DNA from 2 places in the Rhizobium sp. LjRoot98 genome. Region 2 is predicted to be linked to the other one. Evidence: riboswitches for the same ligand, from Rfam matches in the RefSeq annotation. Region 2 holds a riboswitch; the other holds the start of a gene.
What was found. Region 2 has a riboswitch for cobalamin ahead of bluB (5,6-dimethylbenzimidazole synthase). Riboswitches for the same ligand answer to the same signal wherever they lie in the genome.

Region 1 (15,081 bases), 140 kb from region 2:
TGCCGCCGATGATCGTCAGCCCGGCTTGCCGCAAGACAGAATCGAGGCCCTGCTTGCGCGCCGAAATCTGCGATCGAACCGGCTGTGTGTCGCCATCCATCAGGTCTGCCGCCACCACCAGTGCCGGTCCTGATACGGCCCAAGGGCCAAGCCATTCCTGAAATGCCGACAGAATCGGTTCCGCCGCAATGACGAAACCAAGCCGCAGCCCTGCCAAGCCGAAGAATTTGCCGAAGGAGCGGAAGACAATGAGATTATCGTTACTTGCGGCCTGCGCGGCGACGCTCAGATGCGGTTCGGTATCGCCAAAAGCCTCATCGACAAGCAGCAACCCGCCATAAGCTTTCATCTGCTGTGCCATGCCTGCGATATCAGCAGGCAGGACAGCGCGTCCGGTCGGGTTGTTGGGATTGACCAGCACCACCAGCCCATGATCCGGCGTCACCTGAGCGGGCGTCGAGATTTCATCGACCGCAAAACCGGCACTGACGAAAGCACGCGCATATTCGCCATAGGTCGGTCCGAAAATGGCGATGCGCCTGCCCGGCGCAACAAGGCGCGGCAGCAGCTGAATAACCGATTGTGTGCCGGGAACAGGAAGCGGCAGGATATCGCTGCTACGATAATAGCGGGCAGCCGCATTGCGCGCGCGGTCCACCAGATGACGGTCCGGCAGCCTGTGCCAGGCATGGATCGGGATGTCGGGCAGCATCACAGGATTGGGATTGATGCCGGTCGACAGGTCCAGCCAGTCCTGCGGGTTGCCACCAAACGACGCCGCCGCCTCGGTAATACCGCCGCCATGCACGATCGGCGCGGTCATGCAGAGCAGGCCATGTCGATGAGATGCATGAAGGAGCCCGCAACCTGCCCTCGCCGCAGTCCGGCGGGTCCAAGCGGCTCCCCGGCGGCGTCAGCCGTATCGAACAGCCGGTCGGCAGCGCCCTCCGACAGGATCGTGGCATAGTGAAATTCATGCGCCATCAGTGGACCATCGAAAAAACTGGCATCGAGCGGAGTGATCCGCCGGTAACCCAGATGCCGCTTGCGTTCGGCAAAGCTGGTTTCGAGCGGTAGAAAACCGAGCATTTCGTAGCGCTTGCCATCGGCAGCGACAAGCCCCTCACCCAGCATCATGTAGCCGCCGCATTCGCCGAAAATCCGGGCGCCTCGATCCCGGGCCGCTGTCATGCCCGATTTGAACTGCCCTGCATCGGACAATACCCCGGCATGAAGCTCGGGATAGCCGCCCGGCAGATAAACGGCATCGGCATCATCTGCAGGCACCTCGTTGGCGAGCGGCGAGAAGAATGTCAGCTTGGCACCGGCACGCTGCCAGCCGGACAGGAGATGTTCGTAAGAGAATGCAAAGGCAATATCGCGGGCGATGGCGATTTTCCGGCCGAGCGGTTTCAGCGGTGAAACTTGCGCAGCCCTCTGTCGCGGAGATTCTGACCTGGTCAGTGACAGGATCGCATCCAGATCACAGCCCTTTTCGATCTGCATTGCGGCATGGTCGATGAATACATCCAGTCCACCATGCTCCCCGGCTTGTACGAGACCGAGATGACGTTCTGGCAGCTTCAGAGCATTATCCTGCCGCAAAACGCCAAGAACCGGCATGCCGATGGTATCCACCGCATTGCGCAGCATCATTTCATGACGGTCGCTGCCAACCTTGTTGAGGATGACCCCGGCCACATGGACATCGTCGCGATGGGACGCATAGCCGCGCACGAGAGCAGCCACCGACTGCGACATGCGGGCGCAATCGACCACCAGAACAACCGGAAGACCAAGCAGCGACGCCAGATCGGCGGGCGAACCAGTCCCGTCGACCGCCCCATCGAACAGCCCCATCATGGCCTCGACAATCAACACATCGCCATCAGCAGCCTGCATGGCAGCATTGGCACGCAACAGATCCGGACGCATGGCCCAAGGATCGTAATTGAAGCAGGCTCTGCCGCTTGCGGCCGCATGGAAGGCCGGATCAATGTAATCCGGCCCGGCCTTGCCGGGAGCCACGGCGATACCGCGATCGCGCAATGCCCGCATCAGTCCGAGCGTCACCGTCGTCTTACCGGAGCCGGACGATGGCGCCGCAATCAGCAGACCGCTCATGCCGGGTCCTTGAAAGCCCGGCTCGACAGCGGATCGGATGTCAGAACCCGGCCGCCCAATGCGCCCAGCCAGTCGAGCGACGCACGCAGGCGCACCACTTCGCCGATGACGACGATGGCGGGCGGCTCCAGTCCGGACGCGATCATATCGGCCTCGGCGCGCGCCAGCGTCGTTTCCAGCACCGTTTGCTCGGGTGTAGCGGCGTTGCAAACAAAAGCGACTGGCTCGTCCGGCGAACGCCCGGCAGACATCAGATTGGCGGCGATCTGGCCGATATGCTTCATCGCCATATACATGACGATCACAGGAGAACCTTTGGCGATCCCTTCCCAGTGGATGCGGTCAGGAACGAGCCCGGAGGAATCATGGCCCGTGAGGAATGTCACGGCGTGATTGACCTCGCGATGCGTCACCGGGATACCGGCATAGGCGAGCCCGCCGATACCGGCGGTAATGCCCGGCACGATACGGAATGGAATGCCGTGTTCGACCAGCGTCAGCGCCTCCTCGCCGCCACGCCCGAAGACGAAGGGATCGCCGCCCTTCAGCCGCAGCACGCGCTTGCCCTGCCGAGCCAACTCGACCAGCCGCAGCGAAATATCGCGCTGCTTCGGCGATGGCTTGCCACCGCGCTTTCCGGCAAATTCGAGAACGGCGCCCGACTTTGCCAGGCTCAGGCAATCAGCATTGACAAGCGCATCATGGACGATGACATCGGCCTGACGCAGCGCATTGGCAGCATGCAGCGTCAAGAGACCGGGATCACCGGGACCCGCGCCGACCAGCCAGACCGAGCCCGGCGCAAGTTCGGGCAGACCGGAAAACAATGGATTGGTCATGGCGCCACTCCTGATGCCGCAGACATGAGGCGCAGTGAACCGGCAGGTGAAGATATGGAATCACTTTGCCGGCATCCGGCAGCAACATCCTGATCTGATTCAGAAAATACCCTACGCGCAATTGCTGCTGTTGCATGAGGCGACTTGATCTTCGGGACGATCAGCGCGCCGGACGGGCCCGCCGCAGCAAGGGCGGCTGCCTCCGCAACGCCGTGACAACCCGTTAGGGAAAAGACGATCTCCGACGGGTTCTGTAGCCGCGCGGTCTGAGCCTCCAGCGTTCCGGCATCGAAGACAACAAAGGGAACGGAAAAATGCCGGGCGGCGGCAATCATCGCCGGTTCCGCCACACGGCTATCCAGCGAGGCAATACCGGTAAGCTCATGCCGATCGATGCCGGCGACCGCCAGAGCCTCCTCGGCAAGCCGGATCACTTCGTCGCATGGCGTGCCACGCTCGCAGCCAAGGCCAAGCACGAGTGGCCGATGAACTGGCTGATCGCCGATATCCAGATGCATCACAAGACGGGCCTCCCGAGCCGCACAATCAAGATGCGCCGGGGCCTTCGATAACCAAAGGCTATCGAAGCGGTCTGGACAGCACCGGATGAAGCCCCCTGACTGGGTCGGCCGCACCGGACGCTTTTTCAGCCCACCGTGATGGGCACCGTCGCACGTGCCTCCTGTTTACCGGAGCCCACCTGCCCGGTCAAACCGGATTGCGTCATTCGAAGAGCCGGGAGCGTCACGATTCGAAATGCTCCGGCTTGTTGGAGGCAACTGTCAGGCATTCTTTGCTTTTCCGGGCAACCTCTGACAAACAAGGCTGAATTGCCCATCTCTCACGAGTCTCCCGTGCACGATCTTGTTCCCCAGCTCCTCGTCTTTTTGTTCGCCGCTGCCTTTCTCGCCGGGTTTATCGATTCGATCGCCGGCGGCGGCGGCATGATCACCATCCCCGCCATGCTGATTGCCGGCATTCCGCCGCTCGAAACATTGGGGACCAATAAACTGCAGTCGCTGTTCGGTTCCGGCTCGGCAAGCATCGCCTATGCCCGGCATGGCCATGTCAATCTGCGTGAACAAATGCCGATGGCAGCGATGTCTGCGCTCGGAGCAGCGGTGGGAGCGATCCTTGCAACCGTGGTGCCGGGCGACGTATTGAAGGCCGTCCTGCCGTTCCTGCTCGTTGCAATCGCCCTTTACTTCGCCGTCAAGCCAAGCCTTGGCGACGCCGACAAGGCGCAGAGGATGACACCCTTCCTGTTTTCGATGACGCTGGTTCCAGCAATCGGCTTTTACGACGGCGTCTTCGGGCCGGGCACGGGTTCTTTTTTCATGCTCGCCTTCATTGCCCTTGCAGGATTCGGCGTCTTGAAGGCGACTGCGCATACGAAGTTCCTCAACTTCGGCTCCAACATCGGCGCTTTCATCGTCTTCTGGCTATACGGGGTGATCCTCTGGAAGGTCGGCCTTTTGATGGGGGTCGGCCAGTTTGCCGGCGCTCAGGTCGGGTCGCGCTTCGCCATGAAGAACGGCGCCAGAATCATCAAGCCACTTCTCGTCATCACTTGCATCGCGCTGGCGATCAAGCTTCTGGCCGATCCGGGCCATCCGGTCCGGATCTGGCTTGGCTGGTAAGCGCTCATGAGTAGAGCCGCCTAGAACTCGACGCCGACCTGCGCCTTGATACCGGAACGGAATGGATGCTTGATCAGTTCCATTTCGGTGACGAGATCGGCAGCCTCGATCAGCTCTTCCTTGGCATTGCGGCCGGTCAAGACGACGTGGGTCATGTGCGGCTTTTCTTCCTTCAGGAATCGCACAACTTCGGCGACATCGATATAATCATAGCGCAGCGCGATGTTGATCTCGTCGAGCAGAACCATGGAATTACGCTCGTCGCGGATCAGTTCCTTGGCCTTTTCCCACGCCTTTTCGGCCATGGCGATATCGCGCGAACGGTCCTGCGTTTCCCAGGTAAAGCCTTCACCGAGCGTATAGAACTGGCAGACATCGCCAAAATGTTTTTCGATGAGGTCACGCTCGCCGGTTTCCCAGGCACCCTTGATGAACTGCACGACCGCTGACGGCATGCCATGGGCGATATGGCGGAAGATCATCCCGAAACCGGCCGTCGACTTGCCCTTGCCCTTGCCGGTATTGACAATGATCAAGCCCTTCTGGTCCGTCTTCGTCGCCATGATCTTTTCGCGCGCCGTCTTCTTTTTCGCCATCTTCATCGCATGGCGTGCCTCGTCTTGGACGGGGCCTGTCTCCGTTGTCTGTACGTCGTCTTCACTCATGGTCTGTCCTCTCCGAATTCATTCGTTCTTTCATTGGTGAAACGCCGTTATTCCGCCGCCGCCGAAAGGCCTTGCAGTTCGAACCGGGCGGAGTTCGAACGGGGCGACCAGAGGCCGCGATCGATCGCCTCCATCAGCTTGTCGGTCATTTCGCGCAACGCATCCGGGTTCTTGTCCTCCATGAACTGGCGGACGCGCTCGTCCATCACATAGGCCTGGTAGACGGCCTCGAAATGATGGCTGCGGACAGCGCCTGTCGTTGCGGCAAAGGCAAACATGTAATCGACCGTCGCGGCGATTTCGAAGGCGCCCTTGTAGCCGTGGCGCATGACGCCATCGATCCATTTCGGATTGACGACGCGGCCGCGCACCACCCGGCCGATCTCTTCTTCCAGTGAACGGATCACCGGCTTTTCCGGGCGCGAATGGTCGTTGTGGTAGATCGTCGGGCGCGTGCCGGCCATCTGCTCGACAGCCAGGCTCATGCCGCCTTCGAACTGGTAATAATCGTCACTGTCGAGCAGATCATGCTCGCGGTTGTCCTGGTTCTGGACGACGGCCTCGACGGTCTTCAGCCGCGCTTCCAGGAGCCCGCGCTCGGCCTTGCCGTCTTCCCCGGCGCCATAGGCATAGCTTCCCCAGGTGAGATAGGCGTCGGCGAGATCGGCGCGGTTATTCCAGCCGCCCTCGTCCATCAGCGCCTGCAATCCGGCACCATAAGCGCCAGGCTTCGCGCCGAAGACCCGGTAAGAGGCACGCCGTGACGCATCCTTCGCGGAGACACCGGCAGCTTCCAGCCGTTTGGTTTCCGCCCGCATGCGAGCGGCAATCATGTTGTCGGCATCGTCCTCCTCGAGCGCACCGACGGCGCGGATCGCCGTATCGAACAGCGCGATCTGCTCTGGAAAGGCATCACGGAAAAAGCCGGAAATCCGCAAGGTGACATCGACACGCGGACGGCGGAGCATCGCCTGCGGCACGATCTCGTAGCCGGTGACGCGGCGCGACGCCATGTCCCAGACCGGTTTGGTGCCGATCAGCGCCATCGCCTGGGCAATATCGTCGCCGCCGGTGCGCATGTTCGAAGTGCCCCAGGCAGTGAGGCCAAACGATGTCGGCCAGTCGCCATGATCCTGCAGGTAACGGCGGATCAACAGTTCCGCCGATTTCTTGCCCAACTCGAATGCCGCCGGCGTCGGTACGGCGCGGCTGTCGACCGAATAGAAATTGCGCCCCGTCGGTAGCACGTCCGGACGCCCGCGCGTCGGCGCGCCGGAGGGACCGGGCGCGACGAAACGGCCATCCAAGCCGGTCATCAGTGCAGCAATTTCGGCGGCGCCGGATTGGGTAATCGAAGGTTTGAGGCGGGTTTCGATTTCCTCCAGGACAGCACGAGTGGCGCTCCAGTCGTCAGGGCAAACCAATTCGCCGGAGACGAATTTGGCGGCCAGCAACTCGACACGCTCGACGGTGTCGCCAGCGGTGCGCCACGGGGCGTCGGATACTTCAGCGAGGATCGCCGGTTTCGAGCCTCCCCACGGATCGGAAAGGACGCAATCGAGCGGGTCGAAAGAAAAGATCCCTTCCCCAACCTCTCCCCACAGGGGGGAGGGACTGATCTGCGGCACGTCCGCCTGCCTATCTCCAACCTTTGTAGACGAAGCAGCAGCGGTGTCCAGAACACTGGGTCTATGGGATCCGAAACCGAGCGCCGGGTTAAGTCCCTCCCCCTTGTGGGGAGGGGTTGGGGAGGGGTTTCTTCCAAAAGCATCCGCCGCAATCGCCCGCTGCAGACTCTGGTCACCGCCCTCGCCCAACCCGCGCGGAACACGGGCCAAAGCAACCGTCAGATCCGTCAGCAGCCGCCCTTCCGGCGCCACGCCAAAAACATGCAGCCCGTCGCGGATTTGCAGCTCCTTGAGGTCGCAGAGGTAGGCGTCGAGCTTTTCGAGCGCCTTGTCCTCACCGTCTGTACGAGCAATGCCGGCATCCTGGTCGAGGCCGATATCGCGGACAAGCTCAAGGATTTGCTTGCTGAGCAACCGCAGACGCCGCGGGTCTCCGCCAGCCGCATCATAATATTCGTCGACCAACGCTTCGAGATCTTTCAGCGGGCCATAGGATTCGGCCCGCGTCAGCGGTGGCGTCAGGTGATCGATGATGACGGCGCTGGTGCGGCGCTTGGCCTGCGTGCCCTCGCCCGGATCGTTGACGATGAAGGGATAGAGATGCGGCATAGGGCCGAACACCGCTTCCGGATAGCAGCTTTCCGACAGCGCCAGCGATTTGCCCGGCAGCCATTCAAGATTGCCATGCTTCCCCATATGGACGATGGCATGAGCACCGTATTCGCGGCGGAGATACGCGTAGAAAGCCAGATATCCATGCGGCGGCACGAGGTCCGGCGAATGATAGGTTTCCTTCAGATCGATATTGTAGCCGCGGGCCGGCTGGATACCGACCAGCGTTTGCCCAAAACGCGTCAGCGGCAACGCAAATTGGCCATCCCGGAAGAAAGGATCATCCTGCGGACTTCCCCATCGCTTAGCAACCTCGCTTTGAATCTGGATGGGAAGAGACGCGAAGAAGGCGTTGTATTGACTCAAGGAAAGCGTTTCGCGGATTTCGCAATCGACCCGCGCCGAATTGGTTGGCCCGTCCATCAGATACCGGATCAAGGCGTCGCCATCGGCGGGAACCGAATCGATGGCGTAACCGGCAGCAGCCATCGCCTTCATGACTTCGATCGTGCCAGCCGGCGTATCGAGACCAACGCCGTTGCCAAGCCGCCCATCCCTGTTGGGATAGTTCGCCATGATGATCGCCACGCGGCGCTCAGACGGCGCGGCGCGGCGCAATCTCGCCCAATTCGCCGCAAGTTTGGCGGCAAAGGCGACGCGGTCTGCCAGAGGCTCGTGCCCGACAATGTTGGCCTCGACATCCGTGTCGTAAACCGCCGCAGCCTTGAAGGAGACGGCCCGCGACAGAATACGGCCGTCCACTTCGGGCAACGCCACGTTCATCGCCAAGTCCCGTGCCATCAGACCCTGTGGCGAGGCCTCCCAGGCAGAACGGGAGGACCCGGAAAAGATCACCTGGAGAACCGGTGCATCGGAAAACTCCAGCACGGTCGGCTTGCGGTCAGCGCCGGGCGCGGAAACAGCAAAACCAGTGGCATTCATCACCACCGCCGGCGGCACCTCGCCAAAGATCGCCTGCAAGGTGCCGATCGACACCGCATCCTTGAGACTGGATACGAACACCGGCAAAACGGTCATGCCTTTGGCGCAAAGCGCCGTGATCAGGGCCTCGACGGGTTTGGTCTCGCCGCTTTGAACCAGTGCGCGGTAAAAGCATAGAGCGACGGTGGAGCCGGCTGGCGATTGAGAAGCGATATCCGGGACAAACCCGGCCGCCGCTTTCCAAGCCTCAACCCCGATCACCCCCTGCCCCGGCCACCAGATCCCCGCCTTCATCAGCGGAGCGGCGGGTTCCGGCTTTTCCAAGCCGCCGATCAACGCCTCGGCATAGCCAAGCAGCCGGACCATGTTGCCGGCACCACCCTCGGTGAAATAGGCCCACATCCGGTTGCGGTCTTCGGCGGAAATGGTCGAAAAAGGCTCCAACCCCGGGTCAGGCTTGTCATCGCCGGGCAGTACGGCAATCTGGAATTTATGAGTAACAGCCGCCGCATGCAGCGCCTCCAGCACATAGTGGAAATAGCTGGCGCCGCCGAGCGGGCGAACGATGATCAGCTTGGCATGGCGCGCAGTGCGTTCGACATAGGTATCGACCGACATCGGGTGCTTGAGCGTCAGGAGGCTCGCGACCCTGAGGCTCGCCTTTGCCCCACGTGTGCGATGCGCACCGGCAATCGAGGAAAGCTCGGTATCGGCAGCCGAAAGGAACAGGATATCGGCCGGCGACTGGCCAAGATCGATCGCTTCCTCGCCGTCGGTGATCGTGCCCTTCTGGGCTAGGAGGAGATGCATGGTATTCCCCGAGGGCCGCAATACCCCCCTCTGTCACTGCGTGACATCTCCCCCACAAGGGGGGAGATCGGGGCCGAGCGGCGCCGAAACGCTTGCACCAAGAGGTTTGAGCGCGAGGCAGCCACTGTTGATCTCCCCCCTTGTGGGGGAGATGTCCGGCAGGACAGAGGGGGGTACGCCGCGCTCACCATTATCAAACCGCCGCTGTGATCGCAGCCCGCACGGCCGCTTCATTCATATCATGCAGACCGATGACGACCAGGCGGGTGCGGCGCACTTCGCCGGCTGCCCACGGGCGGTCGAAATACTGATCGATACGGGCGCCGACGCCCTGGATCAGCAGGCGCATCGGTTTGCCGGGGATATCGGCAAAGCCTTTCAGACGCAGTACGTCGTGCTCGGCAATGATGGGCTTGAGTTTTTCGATGAATACGGCCGGATCGGTGATCGAACCAAGTTCGACGACAAAACTGTCGAATTCGTCGTGATCATGCTCTTCGCCGGCCTCGTGTTCCATCTCATGATGGGACTTGCGGTTGGCGAGGTCGTTTTCGGTGCCGACACCGAGGCCGAGCAGGACAGCGGCCGAAACCTCGCCGTTCTTTGCCTCGATCATCGCAGGCTTGCGGCTGGTGCGCGATGAAACTTCGTTGCGGACAAAGGCAAGGCCGGTCGAATCGAGCAGGTCGGTTTTGTTGAGAATGATCAGGTCGGCCGCGGTCAGCTGATCTTCGAACAGTTCTTCGATCGGGCTTTCATGATCGAGATTGTCGTCGTTGACGCGCAGCGCATCGACCTTGTCGTGGTCGTCGGCAAAACGCCCGGCGGCAACGGCAGCGCTGTCCACCACGGTAACGACACCGTCGACCGTGACTTCGCTGCGGATATCCGGCCAGTTGAAAGCGGCGATCAGCGGCTGCGGCAGCGCCAGGCCGGACGTCTCGATGACGATATGGTCCGGGCGATTTTCACGCTCAAGCAGCTTGGTCATCGTCGGGATGAAATCATCGGCGACGGTGCAGCAGATGCAGCCGTTGGTCAGCTCGATGATATCGTCCTCGCTGCAGGCTTCGGCGCCGCAGCCCTTCAGCACCTCGCCATCGACGCCGAGATCGCCGAACTCGTTGATGATCAGCGCGATGCGGCGTCCTTCCGCATTCTGCAGGATGTTGCGGATCATCGTCGTCTTGCCGGCGCCGAGGAAGCCGGTGATGACGGTGGCAGGAATCTTGCCGTGGGCGGCTTTTTCATTGGTCATGGATCAACCCTTCATTTTCAGCGGCAATCCAGCCGCGATAAAATAGACGTCAGCGGATATCTCCGCAATGATCTGGTGCAGCCGGCCGGCATGGTCGCGAAAATCGCGCGCCATTCGGTTCTCCGGCACGATGCCAAGCCCGACCTCGTTGGACACGAAAACCAGCCGGGCCTTGGCCTGCGGCACATAAGCCGCAAGCCGTTCAAATTCCGCCGCGATATCCCGGTGCTCCATCATCAGATTGGTGACCCAGAGCGTCAGGCAATCAATCAGAATGATGCGATCCGGCGCATCGATCGCCTTCAGACAGGCAGCAAGCTCAAGCGGCTCTTCATGGGTTTGCCAGTCCGGCCCGCGGCGATCGCGATGCTCGGCAATCCTTGCCTGCATCTCGCCGTCCCAGGCTCTTCCTGTCGCGACGTAATGCATATTGAGACCCGACGCCGTCACAAGTTTTTCAGCGAAAGTGGATTTGCCGGAACGAGCGCCGCCGAGAACCAGCGTGCTGCCTGATTGTTTCGATGTCATGGAATGGTCCTGGCCTCAGCGCGCGCCGGGAAGTAGGCAGACCAATGGACCACGCAAGCGAAAAAGCGCGGCAATGCAAAACGGGCCGTTCGGGGAACGGGATGATAAAGCCATGACAACCTCCGTGCTGGCATCGGGAGTATCTCTCCCTGGATCGTGCGAGCCCCTCGCTAAGATGGGGCTCTTGAGGATGGCAGGTCTCCTGGCTCACGGCGCCACGTCCCCAAAGGGACGAACGGGCCCACCTCGCCTTCCCGGAGGTTTGCGCCAGATTGCTTGACCGCAATCGGCAGGCATCACGAAGAGGTGGACGATTCGTAGACAATAGAGGCGTCCGGCCCCGGCTGATCGTAATGCCACTCCAGTGGCTTTTCCGGTTGGGCCGATGCGTGCCGCTGCCGCGAATGCGGACAGTCCGGAAGCACCGGCTTTCCCGAATGGTGAACCCTGACCGTTCTACAGTCGCGGGGTCGGCTGCGATAAGGACGCCCGGCTTGGGTCCGGCCCGTCGCATTCCCATTTACTCCCGGCATGCACAAGCATATCGGGAACCATCCAATGACTGATGATTAGGCGCTCACCTGGATCAAGTCAATTGCGACACTATCTCCGCCACCTCGGTTTAGCGTGATGTGATCAAGACTTCACTTGATCTCCAATGCCATGCCTTCTAGGACGGCGCGGAGACTGGATGGCCTGGCAATGAAGCTGAAGATGATACCCAAATTCGACCTGCGCCGCCTCGGCTATCTCTCGCTGCTGTTTGACCGTGGACGCATGCGGGCCTTTGCGCGGCGCAGTGAACTCGGCCTGGTCGTCGCGGGCATGATCGTCGGCATCACGTCAGGTCTCGCCGTGACCGCGATGAGCATCATATCCAGCCGCCTGCACAGCCTGATTTTCGGGATTGCCGACGAACAAAGGTTGAGCGCGAGCGATCTGCGGGGCGAAATCTCGGTGTTGATCGCGCCGGTCGTCGGCGGGATCATTCTTGGCCTTGTGATGCTTCTTCTGGCGTCGTGGCGTAAAAAGCCAATGGTCGACCCGATCGAGGCCAACGCCCTGCATGGCGGCCGGCTGTCCTTGACCGACAGCATCATCGTCGCGGTCCAGAACCTGATCTCCAACGGCTTTGGCGCCTCTGTCGGGCTTGAGGCCGGGTACACCCAGCTTGCGTCCGGCATCGCCTCCAAGCTCGGCGTTTCGCTGCAGCTTCGCCGCTCGGATCTGCGCACGCTGGTCGGCTGTGGCGCCGCCGGAGCCATCGCCGCCGCGTTCAACGCACCCTTGACTGGCGCCTTCTATGCGTTCGAGCTGATCATCGGCACCTATACGATCGTGTCGCTGACGCCGGTCGTCGTATCCGCATTGATCGCCAATCTCGTCGCCCGATGGCTCTATGCCGGTGATTTCACCATCGATGTCGGGCAGTTCGGCGCGGTCGTTCCGGCCGACTATCTGCCAGCATTGCTGCTCGGCTGCTTCTGTGCCGGCATGGGCATCCTGTTGATGAAGGGTGTCTCGCTGGTCGAGGGTCTTGCCCGCCGCAGTTCGATCCCTGCGCCGATGCGGCCTGCGCTTGGTGGTGTCGTCGTTGGCCTTCTGGCGCTGGTCTCACCGCAGGTTCTTTCGGCCGGTCACGGCGCCTTGCACCTCAATCTCGCCAGTTCGCCGGCGATCCCGATGTTGATCGGTCTGTTCCTCCTGAAATCGCTCGCCTCGGCCGTCTCGATCGGTTCAGGATTTCGTGGCGGCCTGTTCTTTGCCTCGCTGTTTATGGGTGCGCTGCTCGGCAAGCTGTTTGCCTTTTCTGCGCCCTACATCTTTGCCCATGCAACGTTGACACCGGTCATCTATGCCGTTGTCGGCATGAGCGCGCTGGCGGTCGCCGTCATCGGCGGGCCATTGACCATGACCTTCCTGGCGCTGGAAATCACCGGTGATTTTCCGATCACCGTTCTGGTCCTCGCAGCCGTGATCACCTCATCGCTCGTGGTCAGAACCACCTTCGGCTACTCGTTCGCCACTTGGCGTTTTCATCTGCGCGGCGAAAGCATCCGGAGCGCCCATGATGTCGGCTGGATCCGTAACCTGACGGTCGGCCGCCTGATGCGTACCGATGTCCGCACCATCGACGCCCACGCAACGCTGGAGGATTTTCGCCGCGATTTTCCGCTCGGATCAACACAACGCGTCGTCGTCGTCGATGGCGCGAAATATGCCGGCATCATCCAGGTTCCCGAAGTCTATGCCAGCCCCATCGAGGCCAGCGAGGAAAAGCAGGGGCTTTCGGGCTTTGTCCGACTTCCCAACGATTTCCTGCAGCCGAACATGAATGCCAAGCAGGCGGCCTCCCTGTTCGACACCACGGAGAGCGATGCGCTGGCCGTGGTCAACAACCTCATCGAACGGCGCGTCGTCGGCCTTTTGACGGAAAGCCATACGTTGCGCCGCTACAGCGAAGAGCTGGACCGCAGGCGGCGCGAGGCATCGGGAGAGATTTGAGGCAAGGCGTGCCTGTCAGGACGGCATCAATCCATCCAGCCAGCGCGGATCCAGCACCGCCTCCAGTTCGGCCGCGACGTCGTCGAGCGCACGGTCAACTGAAAGCCGATAGTTTTCGCCGCCCCCCTCGATACCGAAGCTTTTAAGCAGCGCCGCGCGATAAGCGTCGCTGGCAAACAGCCCATGCAGATAAGTTCCGCTGACCATGCCATCTGCCGAGACCGCGCCATCCGGGCGGCCATCGATAATCACGGCCGGGCGGTTACAATCGGAGCCGGTGGTGCGACCGAGGTGGATTTCATAACCTTCCAGCGCAACATCGTAGATCGCCGAGCGGGCCCTGCTGTTGCGCACCGTCTTTTCCGGCGCCATCTCCGTTTCGACTGCCAGAAGGCCAAGCCCTGGGATTTCGCCGACATTGCCTTCGATACCATGCGGATCGGTGACCCGGTCTCCCAGCATCTGGTATCCACCGCAAATGCCGATGACACGGCCACTACGCCGCACATGCGCCTGCAAATCGCGGTCCCAGCCTTGAGCCCGAAAATCCGCAAGATCGGCAATTGTTGCCTTCGATCCGGGTATGACGACAAGACCGGCATCGGCAGGAATGCGCTCACCGGGCCGCACAAAGACCAGATCGACCTCTGGTTCGGCAGCCAGAGGATCGAGATCGTCGAAATTGGCGATGCGTGACAGAACCGGCACGGCAACCTTCAACGCCCTGCCCGTTCCACGTGCCAGCTTTTCGAGAACGACGGAATCTTCCGCCGGCAGGCGGGCGGCACTCTTCAGCCACGGCACGACGCCGAAGCACGGCCAGCCGGTAAAACCGTTGACCGCCGCAATGCCATCGTCAAACAGCGACACGTCACCCCGGAACTTGTTGATAATATAGCCGCAGATCATGGCACGGTCTTCGCCAGACAGAATAGTGTGCGTGCCGACCAGCGAAGCAATGACGCCGCCGCGATCAATATCGCCAACCAGCACGACCGGCACATTGGCGCGGGTGGCAAATCCCATATTAGCGATATCGCCGGAACGCAGGTTGATTTCGGCCGGCGATCCCGCCCCTTCGACCACCACCAGATCGGTGCCTGACCGCACCGCCTCGAAGCTTTCCATGACGGCGCCCATCAGCTTCGGCTTCAAGGCTTGGTAATCGCGTCCTCTCGCCTGCCCGGCCACCCTGCCCTGAACGATGATCTGGCTACCGGTCTCCGACTGAGGTTTGAGCAGAACCGGGTTCATATGCACCGACGACGGGATGCGCGCCGCCATCGATTGCAGCCATTGTGCGCGGCCGATCTCACCACCATCGTCGGATACAGCTGCATTGTTCGACATGTTCTGCGGCTTGAACGGAGCGACTTTCAGGCCGCGATTGGCTGCGATGCGGCAGAGCCCCGCCACGAGTACCGTTTTTCCGACATCGGAGCCGGTTCCCTGGAGCATGATCGTCTTTGTCATGGCCCATCCTCTAGCATTGCCCCAACCGCAATAAAAGCCATATTCCGCCGCATTTTT
Region 2 (15,081 bases):
TCCCGTGAATGCAATGGACTCGGACGTCCTTCCGGACGTCCGAGTCCATTGCATATCGGCGTGCATTAGAAACCTGTCACTACCGACAGTTATGCCCGCCGCCGATACCTGACAGCATTTGCTCTCCGCATTCATACACAGGAGCAAACGATGATCAGGATTTTCAACCGCAACACCGGCAAGCAACATCCGGACGATATCGACGCCATGTTCCAGTTGCGAAAGCGTGTCTTTCACGACTTGCTGAAATGGGATGTGTCGGTCCGCGGCAACTGGGAAATCGACAATTACGACGACGTCAATCCGCTCTATGTGCTGTCCTACTCGGATGAAACAGGCAAATTGCGCGGTTCGCTGCGCCTCCTGCCGACGCTTGGGCCGAACATGCTGGATGATACGTTTCCGATCCTGCTTGGCGACAACCCACAGGTGCGTAGCGCGTCCGTCTGGGAATCAAGCCGCTTCTGCATCGATCCGGCCATCTCGCAGGATCGCGGTTCCAACCAGGTAACCATCGCCGCCGCCGAACTGATGTGTGGCGTCGGCGAGCTTGGGCTGTCGTCCGGCCTCAGCCATATCGTCACCGTCACCGACGTTTTCCTGGAGCGGATGTTCCGGCGGATGGGATGCCCCGGTGAACGGATTGGCGAGCCACAGCGGATCGGCTCCGTCTATGCTGTCGCCGTTGCCTGGGAAGTCACAGCCGGCCTTCTGGACAGGATGAAGGCGGTCGCCGAAATCGCCGGTTCCGTGCTGGAGCGGCCGATGTCGCTTGAAATGGCCAGGGCTGCTTAAACTATCCAGCCTGGCGGGAGTTCGGCCGATTGTGGCTCTCCCGCCTCGCCCGGCATGTTTCTCCCGCCGCCCGTTAACGCTGCTATGCGGAGTGCGTTGCAGCCCCGTCGAATGACGGTATGATAAGGGCAAAGTCAGAGTGCGCGGGATGTTCCTTCGCACCCGGCACGGTGCCGGTATGCTCAGGCGAGAGAAACACGTGATCTTCCGTTCCATATCCCTTGCGGCGCGAGCAGTTCCGCTTCTTCTGGTTATGACGGCCACGGCCGACGCCTCGGCGGTGTGCGAACGCCTGAATGCCCATCTTGCCGGCCTGCCGAAGATCGTCGCCTCCAATGCCAATCTACGCGACTATACAGGGGCGATATCCCGCCAGAATCTGGACCTGCGGCAGGCACGCAGTGATTTGAGGCGCATGGGATGCAGCACGGGCAGCGTCATCATTGTCGGCGGCCCGAATGAAGAGGTCTGCCAAAGCCTGAGCAGCGAAATATCACAGATGCAAATGGATCTGGAAACCCTGAAAGCCCGTCGGCAAAGCCTGCTCGACGGCAACGATAGCGATATTGCCCGGCGGCGCATTAACGCCGCACTTGCCGCCAATCGCTGCAACGAGGAGGAGAGTGACGTCCTCAGCGCCGCGGTCGAAGAACCGGAAACCCACCGCAATATCCTCAATGACCTGCCGCCGATCAGCGAGGGGTATTCGGATCCGTACGGCAACGCCGGCTTCGCCACGCCGGAAGACGGATTTGGCCCGAGCGCAGAATATCCCGGCAGCTTGCGCACCATGTGCGTAAGAACCTGCGATGGGGCATTCTTCCCAATCTCGTCGAACTCATCGCCGGCCGATTTCCAGCGCGATGCCGAAACCTGCCAACGGCGCTGCCCCGGGACAGAAACGGCGCTCTATTATCATGCGATGGCGACAGAAGAGACAAACCAGATGGTCTCCGCCGCCACCGGCGAACCCTATGCCGACCTGCCCTCGGCTTTCGCCTACAAGACCCGCGACCTCAGCCAGCCCGGCCAATGCGGCTGCTCTCCAGCCGGACGCACCGCGACACAACAGAGCACACCCGACAACGGCAAGGGCGTTCTTGAGATTCGCACCCGCAAGAAGGCGGACCCGATCGAAGTGAAAAGCGCCGTCGCGGACAGGCCATACAATCCGCAGGACAACAAGGTCCGCGTCGTCGGCCCAAGCTATCTGCCGTCGCAGGAAACCTCGATCGACCTGAGGCATCCGGCAGGCCCCGGATACCAGCCGCAGCAGACCAATTGATCAATCATCCGGCCTGATGCCCCACGCATCCGCGAACACCAGATCTTCAAGCGGCAAACGCTGGCGCCAGCCTTTGACGGCCAGTTCCGGTTCGGCATAGAGCGTATCGACATAACCAAGGCACAGCCAGGCGATGATCTCGATATGATCGGGAATACCAAGCACATCCTTGATTTCGCGCTCGTGAAAAATGCTGACCCAGCCGACGCCGACACCTTCGGCCCGCGCCGCAAGCCACAGGTTCTGCACCGCACAGACGGTGGAAAACGCATCCATGCGCGGATTGTGCGTCCGGCCGAGGACGACCTTGCCCGCACGCGCCGGATCACAGGTGACACAGATGCTGACGGGCGCCTTGCGGATGCCCTCCAGCTTCAGCGACCGGTATTTGTCCCGCGTCTCGCCCTCAAACATCAGCGCTGCCTCTTCATTGGCCCGCTGAAAAGCCTCAAAGACACGCGCCCGCCTCTCCTCGTCGCGAACGACGATGAAATTCCACGGCTGCATGAAGCCGACGGAGGGTGCGCTGTGGGCGGCGGCAAGAAGCCGCGCTATGACATCATCCGGCAAAGGTGCGGGCAGGAATTGATCGCGCACGTCGCGGCGGGTTTCGATGGCGCGGTAGACGGCGGCGCGCTCGTCCGGTGAAAATGCGTCCGCCCTCACAAGGCGGTCTTGCGGTTCAGCTTGCATCGTTTGATCCCCAACAATGCGAAACCTCCCGCCGTCCGCGCGGGGCTGGTCTATCTCGTCAGGCCGGTCTTCTGACTGCGGATCAACCGATTTTGCCGCCTTCCCGGATCACATGAAAATCCAGTGGCAGAATTCTGAAAGAATTCAGAAATTCATCAATGCAAAATCGTCCCCGTCACAGCGTTGGGCACGTCCCGGACTTTCACCGGGTTCCCGATTCTCCCGTTTTCACGGGCACCTGAGCAGGACCGATATGGGCATGGCGGGCCGCCAAATGCAAGATGGCCCGCCTGATCTCCTTACATCGCAGCGACCGGATGCGGCGAACCGTCATAGGCGCCCCAGATCGACTGATCGAAGCAGATCACCGAACCGGTCATCAAGCCGGACTCCCTCGACGACAGATAGGCGCAGGCACGCGCCACTTCGGCCGGATCGACCAGACGGCCGAAAGGCTGGCTTGCCGCTGCCTTTTCCAGCCAGTCGCTGGCGGCGCCATGAAATTCGCGCTGGATGCGATCCTCGCCTTCCGAGGCCATCCAGCCGATGTTCAGGCCGTTGACCCGGATCCGGTTGCGCAGCAAAGCATAGGCGGTGTTCTTCGTCAGGGTTTCCAATGCCCCCTTGGAAGCACAATAGGCCGCAATGAACGGCTGGCCGGCCTTGGCCGACATCGAGCCGATATTGACGATGGTCCCCTCGATCTTTTCCCGGCGCATGACGTTGATCGCTTCCTGCATCAGGAAGAACGGCGCACGCACATTGACGGCGAACATCCGGTCGAACAGTTCCGGGCTGGTGTCGAGGATCGTACCACGATCGGTAATCGCAGCCGCATTGACCAGCGCATCGACACGGCCAAACGCCTTGTCGCAGGCGTCTACCACCTTGCGCGCATCCTCCACCTGTTCCAGATCGGCCTGTACGTAGACGACCTTGGTGCCGGTCGCCTTGCCGATCTCGGCGGCCTTGGCTTCGCCCTTGGCGGCATTGCGGCCGCAGATAACGATGCCTGCGGCGCCGCGCGCGGCAAACAGCGTTGCGATCGTGGCGCCTAGCCCTTGCGTGCCACCGGTGACGATCGCGATCTTGCCGTCGAGACGGCCATAGTCATTGCTCATTGTTTTTCCTCCATTTTCGATATCGCTGATGCCAAAAAACTCCCGCCCGGCATTCGGGCAGGAGTTCAAATTGCAAGGAATATTTCCGTTAGCTGAGCTTCTTCTCCGACTGAGCCGCAAGCGCCGCTGCAAATGCGGCTTCCTCCCAGCCACCCGAAAGCGCTTCGTGCATCAACTGCGCCTGCGTTTTCGGCGCAAGCCCGCCGACTGGCGGATCCCGGTCGAGATTGGTCGGGAAAGAATATCCTTCGGCGCAGGACGCAATCGCACAAGCGGCTTCCGCAGAAGTCAAACGGCCATCGGTAAGCATTGCCTTCAAGGCTGGATAGAGAACGGCACTCATGCGCTCCCGGTTGACCGTTTCCATCGCGCGTCCAAACGCCGAGGACACTTGGAGGAGGTTTGCCACCCGCTTGATACCCTCGGAACGATTGGTGCCCGCAGCATGGAAAAGGGCCGGATTGAAGAAGACCAGGTCGCCCTTCGACAGCGGCAACTGCACATGGTGGCGATCGAAATAATCGCGAAACTCCTGACGTTTCAGCGCCAGATAGCCCGGAACATAGGTTTGGCTATAAGGAAGGAACAAGGTCGGTCCGCTTTCCAGCGGCATGTCGCAATGAGCAACCGCCCCCTGCAGCGTCAGGACCGGCGACAGGCGATGGACATGTGCCGGAAACTGCTCGATGACGGATGAGGTCTGAAAACCAAGATGGTAATCCCGGTGCGCCGATTGCGCTGCCCCGCCCGGATTGACCCGGTTGACCTGCGCCGTCATCTGATAGCTCGGTCCGAGCCAGGCTTCGCTGACCAGCGCGATCAGGGCATTGCCATAGTAGGCGGCGAAATTACGCGGATCACGCAGGCAGTGCTTTTCAAGCGAATTCCAGATGCGGTCATTGGCGCCCGGCTTGGCAAAATGGTCGCCGCCACCGCTATTGGTCCGGTGCTGTTCATTGATGATATCGTCGAAAATGCCGCTCGCCGCATCGATGACAGCCGTATCCTCGAATGCCCGCTTCAGCACGACGACGCCCGGCCCGGTCGCAAAGGCTTCGCAGATTTCAGCCAGCACCGCCCGGCGTCCTTCGCCGGTCTGAGCCGCCTTCAGCACATTTGCGCTGTCATAAATCAGAACATTCTTCTCGACGGCCGCCGCATGCGGATAGTCGGCAAGCGATGTCGTGCACTCCACCTCAGCGCGAAAATCCTCAAGATCGCAGGCAGCTTCCGTCAGCCAGACCCGGTCAGCTCGCTGTTTTAGAATATTGTCGGTCTTCATCCCGTTTTCCTCCCGCCGGATGTCTGTCGATGACCGCACTATACGCGGAGGGAAAAGCTTTGATATAGAGCAGAAACACCTCAAAAAACCATCAGAACGGACCCACGATGGCCCACGAATTTCTGGTCAAGGACATCGCTTTTCAGGCAGGCCTCAGCATCGCCACCGTCGACCGCGTTCTCAACAATCGCCCCGGCGTACGCAAACAGACGGAACTGCGTGTCCACGCCGCCATCCGCGAACTGGAAAAACAGCAGGCCGGAATCGAAATACAGGGCCGCAAATTTGCCATCGACATCATCATGGAAGCGCCAGACCGCTTCACCGATACCGTGCGCGATGCCTTCGAAAGCGAGAGCCTGACATTTCTGCCGACAATCTTCCGCTCCCGTTTCCATTTCGCCGAATCGATGCGGCCGCAGGAGATCGTCCAACTGCTTGACCGGGTGCGCCTGCGTGGCACCGATGGCGTCGTCCTGAAGGCGCCGGATGTCCCCGAGATCAGTTCCGCCGTCACGCGCCTCGAACAATCCGGCATTCCCGTTGTGACGCTGGTCACCGACCTGCCCAATGCACCCCGCACGGCCTATGCCGGAGCGGACAACAGGGCAGCCGGCGAAACCGCCGCCTACCTGATCGGCGAACGCTTTGCCGGTCAGCCGGCAACGGTACTGGCGACCCTGTCGAGTAGCCGTTTCCGTGGGGAAGAAGAGCGGGAAATCGGCTTTCGACGCATATTGCGTAACCGCTATCCATCAATTGGTATCGTCGAAATCAGCGAGGGTCTTGGCCGCGATGATCCAACCGGGGCTTTAGCTGCGGCCGCCCTTTCAAACAATCCGGGCATCAACGCCGTCTATTCAATCGGCGGCGGCAATCGCGCCGTGGTGGCTGCCTTTGCCGCGGCCGAGCGAACGTGTGCGATATTCGTGGCACACGATCTCGATGCCGGGAATCTCGATCTTCTCCGGATGGGTAAAATCCATTTCGTCCTGCATCACGATCTGAAGGCCGATGTGCGCACCGTGTTTAGGGCGATCATGAGCCGCCGCGGTGCCTTGGCCGCACCGGGTATCGCGCGCCTCTCCGCGGTGGAAGTCATCACGCCCTACAACATCCCGCTATCGCTTCGATGAGCTACGCCGCCTGGCCGGTGTTCGGGATACATCACCAAGTCAGCCAGGATACGGTTTCACGCGCCATTTCCCTACGCTCGACCGGAAATCACCCCTGAAAGGCCGCCGACGACGCACAACAACTGTCTTTCAGTCGGACGCTTCGTTCAACGAACTTGGTTGGCAATCCGATCATTGCCCGTGGCCGGCTGGTAGCGCACGAAGGCGAATTCCCGGCCATCCGGCGACCAGTTGGGAACGTTGATGGTGCCCTGCCCACCAAACAGCGCAAACAGGGTTCGGGCATTGCCGCCATCCGGGTCCATCAGCCGCAACCGCACATCGAGATCGCGCGGATGATCGAAGACATCCCCGTCATAGGAGATGACCAGCAGGTGCTTGCCGTCGGGAGACGGATGCGGAAACCAGTCGCCATACTCGCTGTCGGTAATACGGGTCACATCCGAACCATCCGGGCGGACACGCCAGATCTGCATCCGGCCTGTACGGCTGGAATTGAAATAGATCCATTCGCCGTCCGGGCTGTAGTCCGGGCCATCGTTACGCCCCTCGCCGAAGGTCAGCCGCGTTTCCTCGCCGCCGTTCACGGGGATGGTGTAGATATCGAAGACCTGACCGCGGATGCCGCAATAGGCCAGCGTCCTTCCGTCCGGCGACCAGCCATGCCAGTAGGACGGCCGGTTCTGCGTCACCTGCTTGGGCAGTCCGCCATCGGCCGGAAGCGTATAAATCGTTGATGCGCCATACTCGGTCTTGTCGCTGATGACGATGGTCCTGCCATCAGGCGAGATGCCATGGTCGTTGTTGCACGTGCGAGCAAAGCCCGTATCGATCAAACGCGGCTCGCCGCCCGGCAATGGCAGGCGGTATAACAGGCCGTCGCCATTGATCACCAGCGACTGCCCGTCCGGCGACCAGTTCGGTGCCTCCACCAGCTGTTCCGTCTGCCAGACGATGCGGGTTTCGCCTGTGGCGACCGTGTAGATTTCGACCGAACTGCGCATGCCGTCGTCTCCAGTTGCAAGTCTACCGGTCGCGGAACCGGTTGGTGATTGGATAGCGACGGTCGCGGCCAAAGTTCTTCTTGGTAATCTTCACGCCCGGGGCCGATTGGCGACGCTTGTATTCGGCGATGTAGAGCAGGTGCTCGATCCGGTGCACCGTCGCCTCGTCATGACCGCGCGCGACGATCTCCTCGGTCCCCATTTCCTTCTCGACCAGGCATTCGAGGATATCGTCAAGCACCGGATAGGGGGGCAGCGAATCCTGGTCCGTCTGGTTCGGGCGAAGCTCGGCCGACGGTGCCTTGTCAATAATGTTCTTCGGGATTACTTCGCCTGACGGACCGAGCGCACCGGGCGGCACCGTCGTGTTGCGCCAGCGCGACAGCCCGTAGACCTGCATCTTGTAGAGGTCCTTGATCGGATTGAAGCCGCCGTTCATGTCGCCATAGAGCGTCGCATAACCAACCGACATTTCCGACTTGTTGCCGGTGGTCACCACCATCGAGCCGAACTTGTTGGACAGCGCCATCAGGATCGTGCCGCGCGTCCGGCTCTGCAGGTTTTCCTCGGTGATGCCGGATTCCGTCCCCTCGAACATGTCGGAAAGTGCGTTGAGGAACCCCTGGACCGGCTCCTCAATCGGCACGATGTCGTAGCGGCACCCGAGCGCTTTGGCGCAATCCTCGGCATCCTTGAACGAGTCCGACGATGTGTAGCGATATGGCAGCATCACGGTGCGCACGCGTTCTTCGCCGAGCGCATCGACCGCAAGTGCGGCACAAATCGCCGAATCGATACCGCCGGAAAGGCCAAGCACGACATTCTTGAAGCCGTTCTTGTTGACGTAATCGCGAAAGCCCAGCATGCAGGCGCGGTAGTCGGCTTCCTCCTGCTGTGGCAGGCGCGACATCATCCCCTGCTGACAAACCCAGCCCTCGCCGTTCTTGCGCCACTCAGAGATGGAAATGCTCTCTTCGAACTGGCTCATCTGGAAAGCCAGTTGCTTGTCGGCATTGAAGGCGAAGCTGGCGCCGTCGAACACCAGTTCGTCCTGGCCGCCGAGCTGGTTGGCAAACACCATCGGCAGACCGGTCTCGATCACCTGGCGCAGCACCACCTGGTGGCGCACATCGATCTTGCCGCGATAATAGGGAGAACCATTGGGCACCAGCAGGATTTCGGCGCCGCTTTCCGCCAGCGTCTCGCAAACGCCCATGTCATTCCAAATTTCCTCGCAGATCGGGATACCGAGCCGCACACCGCGGAAATTGACCGGTCCAGGCATCGCGCCCTCGGTGAAAACACGTTTTTCGTCGAACTCGCCGTAGTTCGGCAGATCGACCTTATCGCGAATGACCAGAACCTGACCGCCGTCCAGAACAGCAACCGAATTATGGCGTCCTGTTTCCCCTTGCCGCGGATAACCGACGATGACCCCCGGACCGCCATCCGCGGTATCGGCGGCAAGCGCATCGACAGCCTTTTGGCAGGCTTTCAGAAACGCCGGTTTCAGGACCAGATCCTCCGGCGGATAACCTGAAATGAACAATTCGGTCAGAAGAAGAAGGTCGGCGCCGCTGCGTGCCGCATCAGCGCGGGCTTCGCGTGCCTTGGCGAGGTTACCGGCAATGTCGCCAACGGTGGGATTGAGCTGGGCAACAGCGATACGGAACGTCGTGGAAATGGTCTTTTGCGCGGTCATGAACAGGCCTGTGCTTGATCTTGCTATCGCGGATGCGAGGCATCCAAGGATGCTGTTTATCGCATTCCGCACCAAAATACCCCGTACTTGCGATGAAGTTGGAAAAAAATACGCCCTGCCCGTCAGATGGCTTGCGCACTGCCACCCGCAACCCCGCCTTTCAGGTCATGTCAGATCGGCAACAGGCGCCGAAAAAGTCGGTGGAGAACACCACTTGAATTATTCATCCTCCGTTCAAGATGACGTCTGTATGACATTAGGACGACAGTTTTATGAAATCGGAGACGGCCTTGGCCATTTTTGAATCGGCAGCAATCGCTGCCACCGCTTCTAGGGCCTATGGCCCGCAAATCGGTTTCGGCGCACGCCATGCCAAGGCGCTTTCGGTTGCACGGCATCTCTCGCTGTCATTGCTTCTGTCGATCACATTGATTTTCTTCGTCGAATGGATTGCCCGCAATTCCGCAATGGAATCTGCACTGTTCTTCCTCGACCCGGCGCGCCCCGCATGGACGACCGCTGGCGTATTCTTCCTGCTTTTCCTTGCAATCGACGCCCTTTTCGCACGCGAAAATTTGGGTGTCATCCTGATCGCGCCAATGGCGCTCATCCCGGCGCTCGTCAGCCGGCAGAAGCAGATTTTCCTCTCCGATCCGCTTTACCCGACGGATTTTCTGTTCGGCCGCCAGATCATGGAGCTGATGCCGGTTCTGGTCCGCGACCGCCCGTGGACAGCCGTTGGCATCGTCGCCGGTATCGTTTTGGCGGTAGCCGCGCTGGTTTGGCTTGTCCGTTTCGCTTGGCGGCGCTTTCCGGCCCTCACCCGGCGCCAGCGCCTGGCGCGGTTCGCCGTCGCCCTGCCGTTGCTCGGCGCATTCTACCACCTGATGGACTACAACAATTTCTCCTGGGTGCGTGACCGCCTGCAGGTCATCCCGATCATGTGGGACCAGACCGAAAACTACCGTCACAACGGTTTCACCATGGCGTTTGCGCTCAACCTGCCAATGGCGAACGTCACGGCACCGGCGGGCTATATGTCCGATGCGATCGACAAGATTCCAACCAAGCCGATGCCGGCTGGTACATCCCATCGCAGCAAGCCTGACGTTATCGTTCTGATGAGCGAATCCTTCTGGGATCCGACCCGTCTGCCCAACGTCAAGCTGTCGCCCGATCCGATGCCGACGATCCGCGAAATGCAGTCCGGCAACGTCTTCTCGCCGGAGTTCGGCGGCATGACGGCCAATGTCGAATTCGAGGCACTGACCGGTTTCTCCAACGCCTTCCTGCCCTATGGCAGCATCCCGTATCAGCAGTATATCCGTAATCCCATTCCTTCACTTGCCACCTTCTTCCGTGGCGAGGGCTATGTGTCGCGCGCCGTCCATCCTTTCCAGAAGTGGTTCTGGAACCGCAGCGCCGTATACAAGGCATTCGGCTTCGACCAGTTCAAGTCGGAAGAAAACCTGCCGGTAATGCAGAAGCGTGGCATCTTCGCCTCGGACGAGTCGCTCACCAAGGAAATCATCCGCCAGGCTGACCAACTGCGTGATCCGTTCTTCTTTTTCACGGTTACCTTGCAGGGCCATGGCCCCTATGAAGCCAACCGCTATGCCAAGAACACCATCAAGGTCGAAGGCAACCTTCCCGCTGCCGACAAGCAGGTTCTTGAAACCTATGCACAGGGCATCAAGGAAGCGGATGACAGCCTGAAGATGCTGATGGACTGGGCCAAGGAACGCGACCGCGAAACGATCATCGTGCTGTTCGGTGACCATCTGCCGCCGCTCAACACCGTCTATCCGAACACCGGCTTCATGAACGACGTCACCGCTTCGCGCAAAGGCTCGCTCGAACAGATGAAGGCACAGCACGAAACGCCTCTGGTCGTCTGGTCCAACAAGACCGGCCCGGTCAAGGATATCGGCACGATCAGCCCGGCCTTCCTGTCCTACCAGATCCTCAAGCAGGGCGGCTTCGAGCATCCCTATTATACGGGCTTCCTCGGCAATATCTTCGACAAGTACCGTATCATCGACCGCTACATGCTCGTCGACACAAAGGGCAAGGAAACAGCCTCCTGGGGACGCCAGAAGACAATCCCGCCGCTCATTCGCGACTATCGTTTCCTGCAGCACGACATGATGTTCGGCCAGCGCTTCAGCACCGAACGGTTCTTCGAGAGCCACGCCGATCTCTTTGCCGGCGCCATGTAAAAAGAAGCGGGGATGCCGGGTTCCGGCATTTCCGCAAATCACCGGGGTAGGCTAGAACAGGGCAGCGTTTTCTGACGGAGCCTGCCCATGTCGCACCTTGACGAAATCTCCCACATCCTTTTCGGCAAATCGAGCAGTGAACTTGGCGCTATAGAGCGTCAGGTTCTCCACCGCGCCAAAGAACGCAAGATCGTGTCGCAGGACACCAACGCTGCCTTCGTTGCTGGACAGAGCTATGGTGACCGGATGGCAGACAGCATCGCCCGTGTCGGCGGCTCCTGGGGCTTTATCATCGCTTTCCTGATCTTCCTTGCCGCATGGGCCATCGCCAACACGGTGCTTTTGACGCGGGATGCGTTCGACCCCTACCCCTTCATCTTCCTCAACTTGCTGTTGTCGATGATCGCCGCCATCCAGGCGCCGATCATCATGATGTCGCAGAACCGGCAAGCCATGAAGGATCGCTTCGATGCCTCGAAGGACTATGAGGTCAATCTCAAATCCGAGCTGGAACTGATCTCGCTGCACAACAAGATCGACACGGTGCTATTGCGGGAAATCGCCGAACTGCGTGCCGATGTCGGCCGGTTGCAGGGACAGCTCGCGCAATACAAGGATGCGGGAAATCCGCAAGCCTGACTTCGCCTGTCCCATTCCGGTGCGGGAGTCCACTGCGCAAACACAACCAACCAGAAATGGCACAACTTAAAATCGATTATTCGCAGTAATTAGCGGTAAAAACGTAAAAGACGATTTATTAGCGTACGGAAAAATTAACAAATGAAGCACACGATATAGGTGTAACTGGATCGCCATATCGACCAGATACAAACCTGGAGGTGTGTTCCATGTCTCTCATATCGCAGATGCGTAGAGATATTGACGGGGCGGCCGCATTGGAATTTGCGATTGTAGCCCCCCTGTTCTTCCTGACGATTTTCACCATGATCGGCTACGGCATCTATCTGAGCGCGACGCATGCAGTTCAGCAGATCGCCGCTGACGCAGCGCGCACCGCTGTGGCGGGACTGTCCTCGACCGAACGAAAGAGCCTGGCCCAATCGTTCATCCAGTCATCGACGCTGGATTACGCCTTCATCAACAAGGCGAAGCTCACGGTGGACGTCGCCGATGACGTCAAGAACCTCAATCAATTCACCGTCACCATCGTCTACGATGCACGCGATTTGCCGATCTGGAATCTATTTTCCTTCGCGCTGCCCGACGAAGAAATCAAACGTTACGCAACCATCCGGCTGGGAGGTATCTGATATGGTCCGCGAAACGCTGAAACGCCGCAATATTCTGGCCAATACTTCAGGTAATATCGGCATCTCCACAGCCATTGTTCTGCCTCTTGTCGTATTGTCGCTTGGGCTTGGCATCGATTTCGGTTACCTCACGCTGCAGAAACGGGAAATGCAGGGCATCGCCGACCTGACCGCCATCGTCGCCGCATCCGATCTGCCGAATGTCGAGTCTGCTGCGCGCAATCACTTCAAGATCAATGGCCTTCCTCTCGCGCTTGCAACCAAGGGCGGCTTGATCAATCCGGATGGAAAGGTCATCCCGGAAGATAGTGTCGCCATGAAGAATGGCATCGTCACGATCGTCAAGGGACGCTATGTCCCCGATCCCGCACTAGCGACCGGTCAACGTTTCATCCCGAACGCCACGCCGGCGGATGCAGCCCAGGTCTCGATCGAGAAGGAAGGCGCGCTTCATCTCGCCGCCATATTCAGCGCACCGCCAACGATGAGTGCAGTGGGCACCGCTGCAAGCACCAAGCTCGCGTCCTTCTCCGTCGGTTCACGGCTCGCAAGCCTCAATGACGGCATCCTCAATCAGCTACTGGGCCAGATGCTGGGCACGACGATTTCCCTGAAAGTCATGGATTACCGGGCGCTGGTGGATGCGGATATCGACGTCCAGCCCTTCCTTAAGGGCGTGTCCACCCGCCTGAACCTGACGGCGGCGAGTTATGAAGACGTGCTGAAGGCAAACCTCACCATGCCACAGCTGCTTGCCTCCATGCAGGCCGTTCACGGGATTTCCGCCACGGCCAATTCGGCGCTGAAGGCGCTTGAAACGGCCACCAAACAAAACAAGAAGACCTTCACCTTGTCGCAGATCCTCAACATCGATCCCAAAAAAGGATTGAGTGTCGATGCCGGGTCCAACTGGGCGATGAAGATCAGCGCGCTCGATATCGTGTCAGCAGCTGCTGCCCTTGCCAACGGGACCAACCAGATATCGCTTGCCACCGTGGCCGGCCTGCCCGGCATTGCCTCGGCCAGCGTGAAGCTTGCTGTTGGTGAGCCGCCCGTCACCACGCCGGCCCATCGGTTGGGCAGTCCAGGTTCGGCGGTGCGCACCGCGCAGACCCGGCTTGCAATTGAGGTCAACATCGATGGGCTGTCCCTGCTTGCCGGTTTGCGGATCAAACTGCCGATCTATGTCGAGGTTGCCTACGCGGAAGCCAAGCTCGCCGACATTCGCTGCTATGGTGGTTCAAACACCAATGCCAGCGTCTCGGTCGATACCGTTCCGGGCGTCGCGGAGATTGCGATCGGTACCGTAAATCCCGCTATTCTGTCAGACTTCAGCGATGAGGCACGGGTTGAAAAAGCGAGGATCCTCGACTCGTTGCTGGTCAGGATCGATGGCATCGCCCATGTCGAAGCCAAGAACCTTCAGCCGCAAAGGCTAACGTTCAGCCCGTCCGAGGTCGCGGCCAACTCTATCAAGAGTGTTTCGACCAAAGACATTCTGACCTCGGCAACGCAGACACTGCTCAACAACCTCGATGTCGATATCCAGGTACTGTTTCTGACGCTCGGCAGCCCCAAGCTCGTTCAGGCAGCGCTCGCCCAGACGCTGGGAGCCGTTACACCGGCGATCGATAGCCTGATCTACAATCTTCTTCTGGTGGTCGGCGTCCGGGTCGGTGAAGCTGATGTCCGCGTCACCGGCGTCAACTGCTTGCAGCCAGTCCTCGTACAATAAACGTCACAATCACCCCTCTCATTCGTAGACCGGATGGCAATCTTGCCGTCCGGTTTTTTTTTCGAATAGATCAGTGGCACGAACCGTCCTGTTATTTGCAGCCTTTGGTGAAACAATTGATGGACTTATACCGTTTTGCAACAGACATGCCTTAACAATAACCATTCAGCCGATTCCCGGCCCGACATAGTACCCGTATGGACTTTCGCCAAAACCATGAACGGCAAACATCCGCCTGCGATCGATACGACAGAAGCCGGTTTCTCCGCCGAGGTTGATCGGTTTGCGGCGAATCCTGCCTTGTTCCCGGTCCTGCAACAGGCGGCGCGGCATATGATCGAGCTTTACGATCACTTTCCGCGGATTGCCCGTCTGGTTGCCGCCCAGCAGAAATGGCTGCTGACGCAGGCCGCCTACGCACTGCATTTGCAGCGCGACCCCACGGATCCGCTCTCCGGCATCACTGCGGCCAGACTTCTTGAAGTTATCGCAGCCACAGGCCTTTCGAGCCGCAACACCGCCACAGCGTTTCTGGCGGAGTTGCGCGCCTACAAGCTTGTCCGCGATGTCGCAGGGTCAACGAGCAAACGCAGCCGCCCGCTGGAGCCGACCGAAACCAGTCATGAAGCAATGACGTTGTGGTTCCGTGGCCAGATGCGCAGCCTCGATCTGATCGATCGGAGTAATCGGGTGGCGCAGCTGGAGGCAAATCCGGACATATTCCGCCACGCCCAGCCGCTCGCCGCCAAACGGCTGATCGCCGATCCGGCATGGCGCGAACCGCCGCTGAGCATCTCCTGCTTCGTCTGGACAGAATATGGCGGGCTGATCCTTGATG

Region 1: it holds a riboswitch for cobalamin, as region 2 does, so the genes downstream of both, cobU (bifunctional adenosylcobinamide kinase/adenosylcobinamide-phosphate guanylyltransferase) here and bluB (5,6-dimethylbenzimidazole synthase) in region 2, are expected to answer to the same signal.

The regions. Positions count from the first base shown of each region.
Region 1 covers NZ_CAXUPW020000002.1:369,755-384,835, reverse strand. Annotated here, with positions in the region: gene cobD (threonine-phosphate decarboxylase CobD) at 1-823, opposite strand, end outside; gene ACSQ3J_RS10395 (cobyrinate a,c-diamide synthase) at 820-2,124, opposite strand; gene cobA (uroporphyrinogen-III C-methyltransferase) at 2,121-2,963, opposite strand; partial or broken gene ACSQ3J_RS10385 (cobalamin biosynthesis protein) at 3,077-3,481, opposite strand; gene ACSQ3J_RS10380 (TSUP family transporter) at 3,818-4,603, shown strand; gene cobO (cob(I)yrinic acid a,c-diamide adenosyltransferase) at 4,624-5,268, opposite strand; gene cobN (cobaltochelatase subunit CobN) at 5,316-9,260, opposite strand; gene cobW (cobalamin biosynthesis protein CobW) at 9,454-10,518, opposite strand; gene cobU (bifunctional adenosylcobinamide kinase/adenosylcobinamide-phosphate guanylyltransferase) at 10,522-11,046, opposite strand; cobalamin riboswitch at 11,222-11,617, opposite strand; gene ACSQ3J_RS10355 (chloride channel protein) at 11,761-13,551, shown strand; gene ACSQ3J_RS10350 (cobyric acid synthase) at 13,567-15,024, opposite strand.
Region 2 covers NZ_CAXUPW020000002.1:506,874-521,954, reverse strand. Annotated here, with positions in the region: gene ACSQ3J_RS11075 (acyl-homoserine-lactone synthase) at 151-795, shown strand; gene ACSQ3J_RS11070 (DUF2865 domain-containing protein) at 1,049-2,080, shown strand; gene bluB (5,6-dimethylbenzimidazole synthase) at 2,081-2,773, opposite strand; cobalamin riboswitch at 2,818-3,030, opposite strand; gene ACSQ3J_RS11060 (SDR family oxidoreductase) at 3,073-3,894, opposite strand; gene ACSQ3J_RS11055 (phytanoyl-CoA dioxygenase family protein) at 3,983-5,176, opposite strand; gene ACSQ3J_RS11050 (LacI family DNA-binding transcriptional regulator) at 5,284-6,312, shown strand; gene ACSQ3J_RS11045 (TolB family protein) at 6,459-7,316, opposite strand; gene ACSQ3J_RS11040 (NAD+ synthase) at 7,339-9,018, opposite strand; gene ACSQ3J_RS11035 (LTA synthase family protein) at 9,291-11,237, shown strand; gene ACSQ3J_RS11030 (DUF1003 domain-containing protein) at 11,325-11,876, shown strand; gene ACSQ3J_RS11025 (TadE family protein) at 12,086-12,508, shown strand; gene ACSQ3J_RS11020 (pilus assembly protein TadG-related protein) at 12,510-14,243, shown strand; gene ACSQ3J_RS11015 (hypothetical protein) at 14,460-15,081, shown strand, end outside.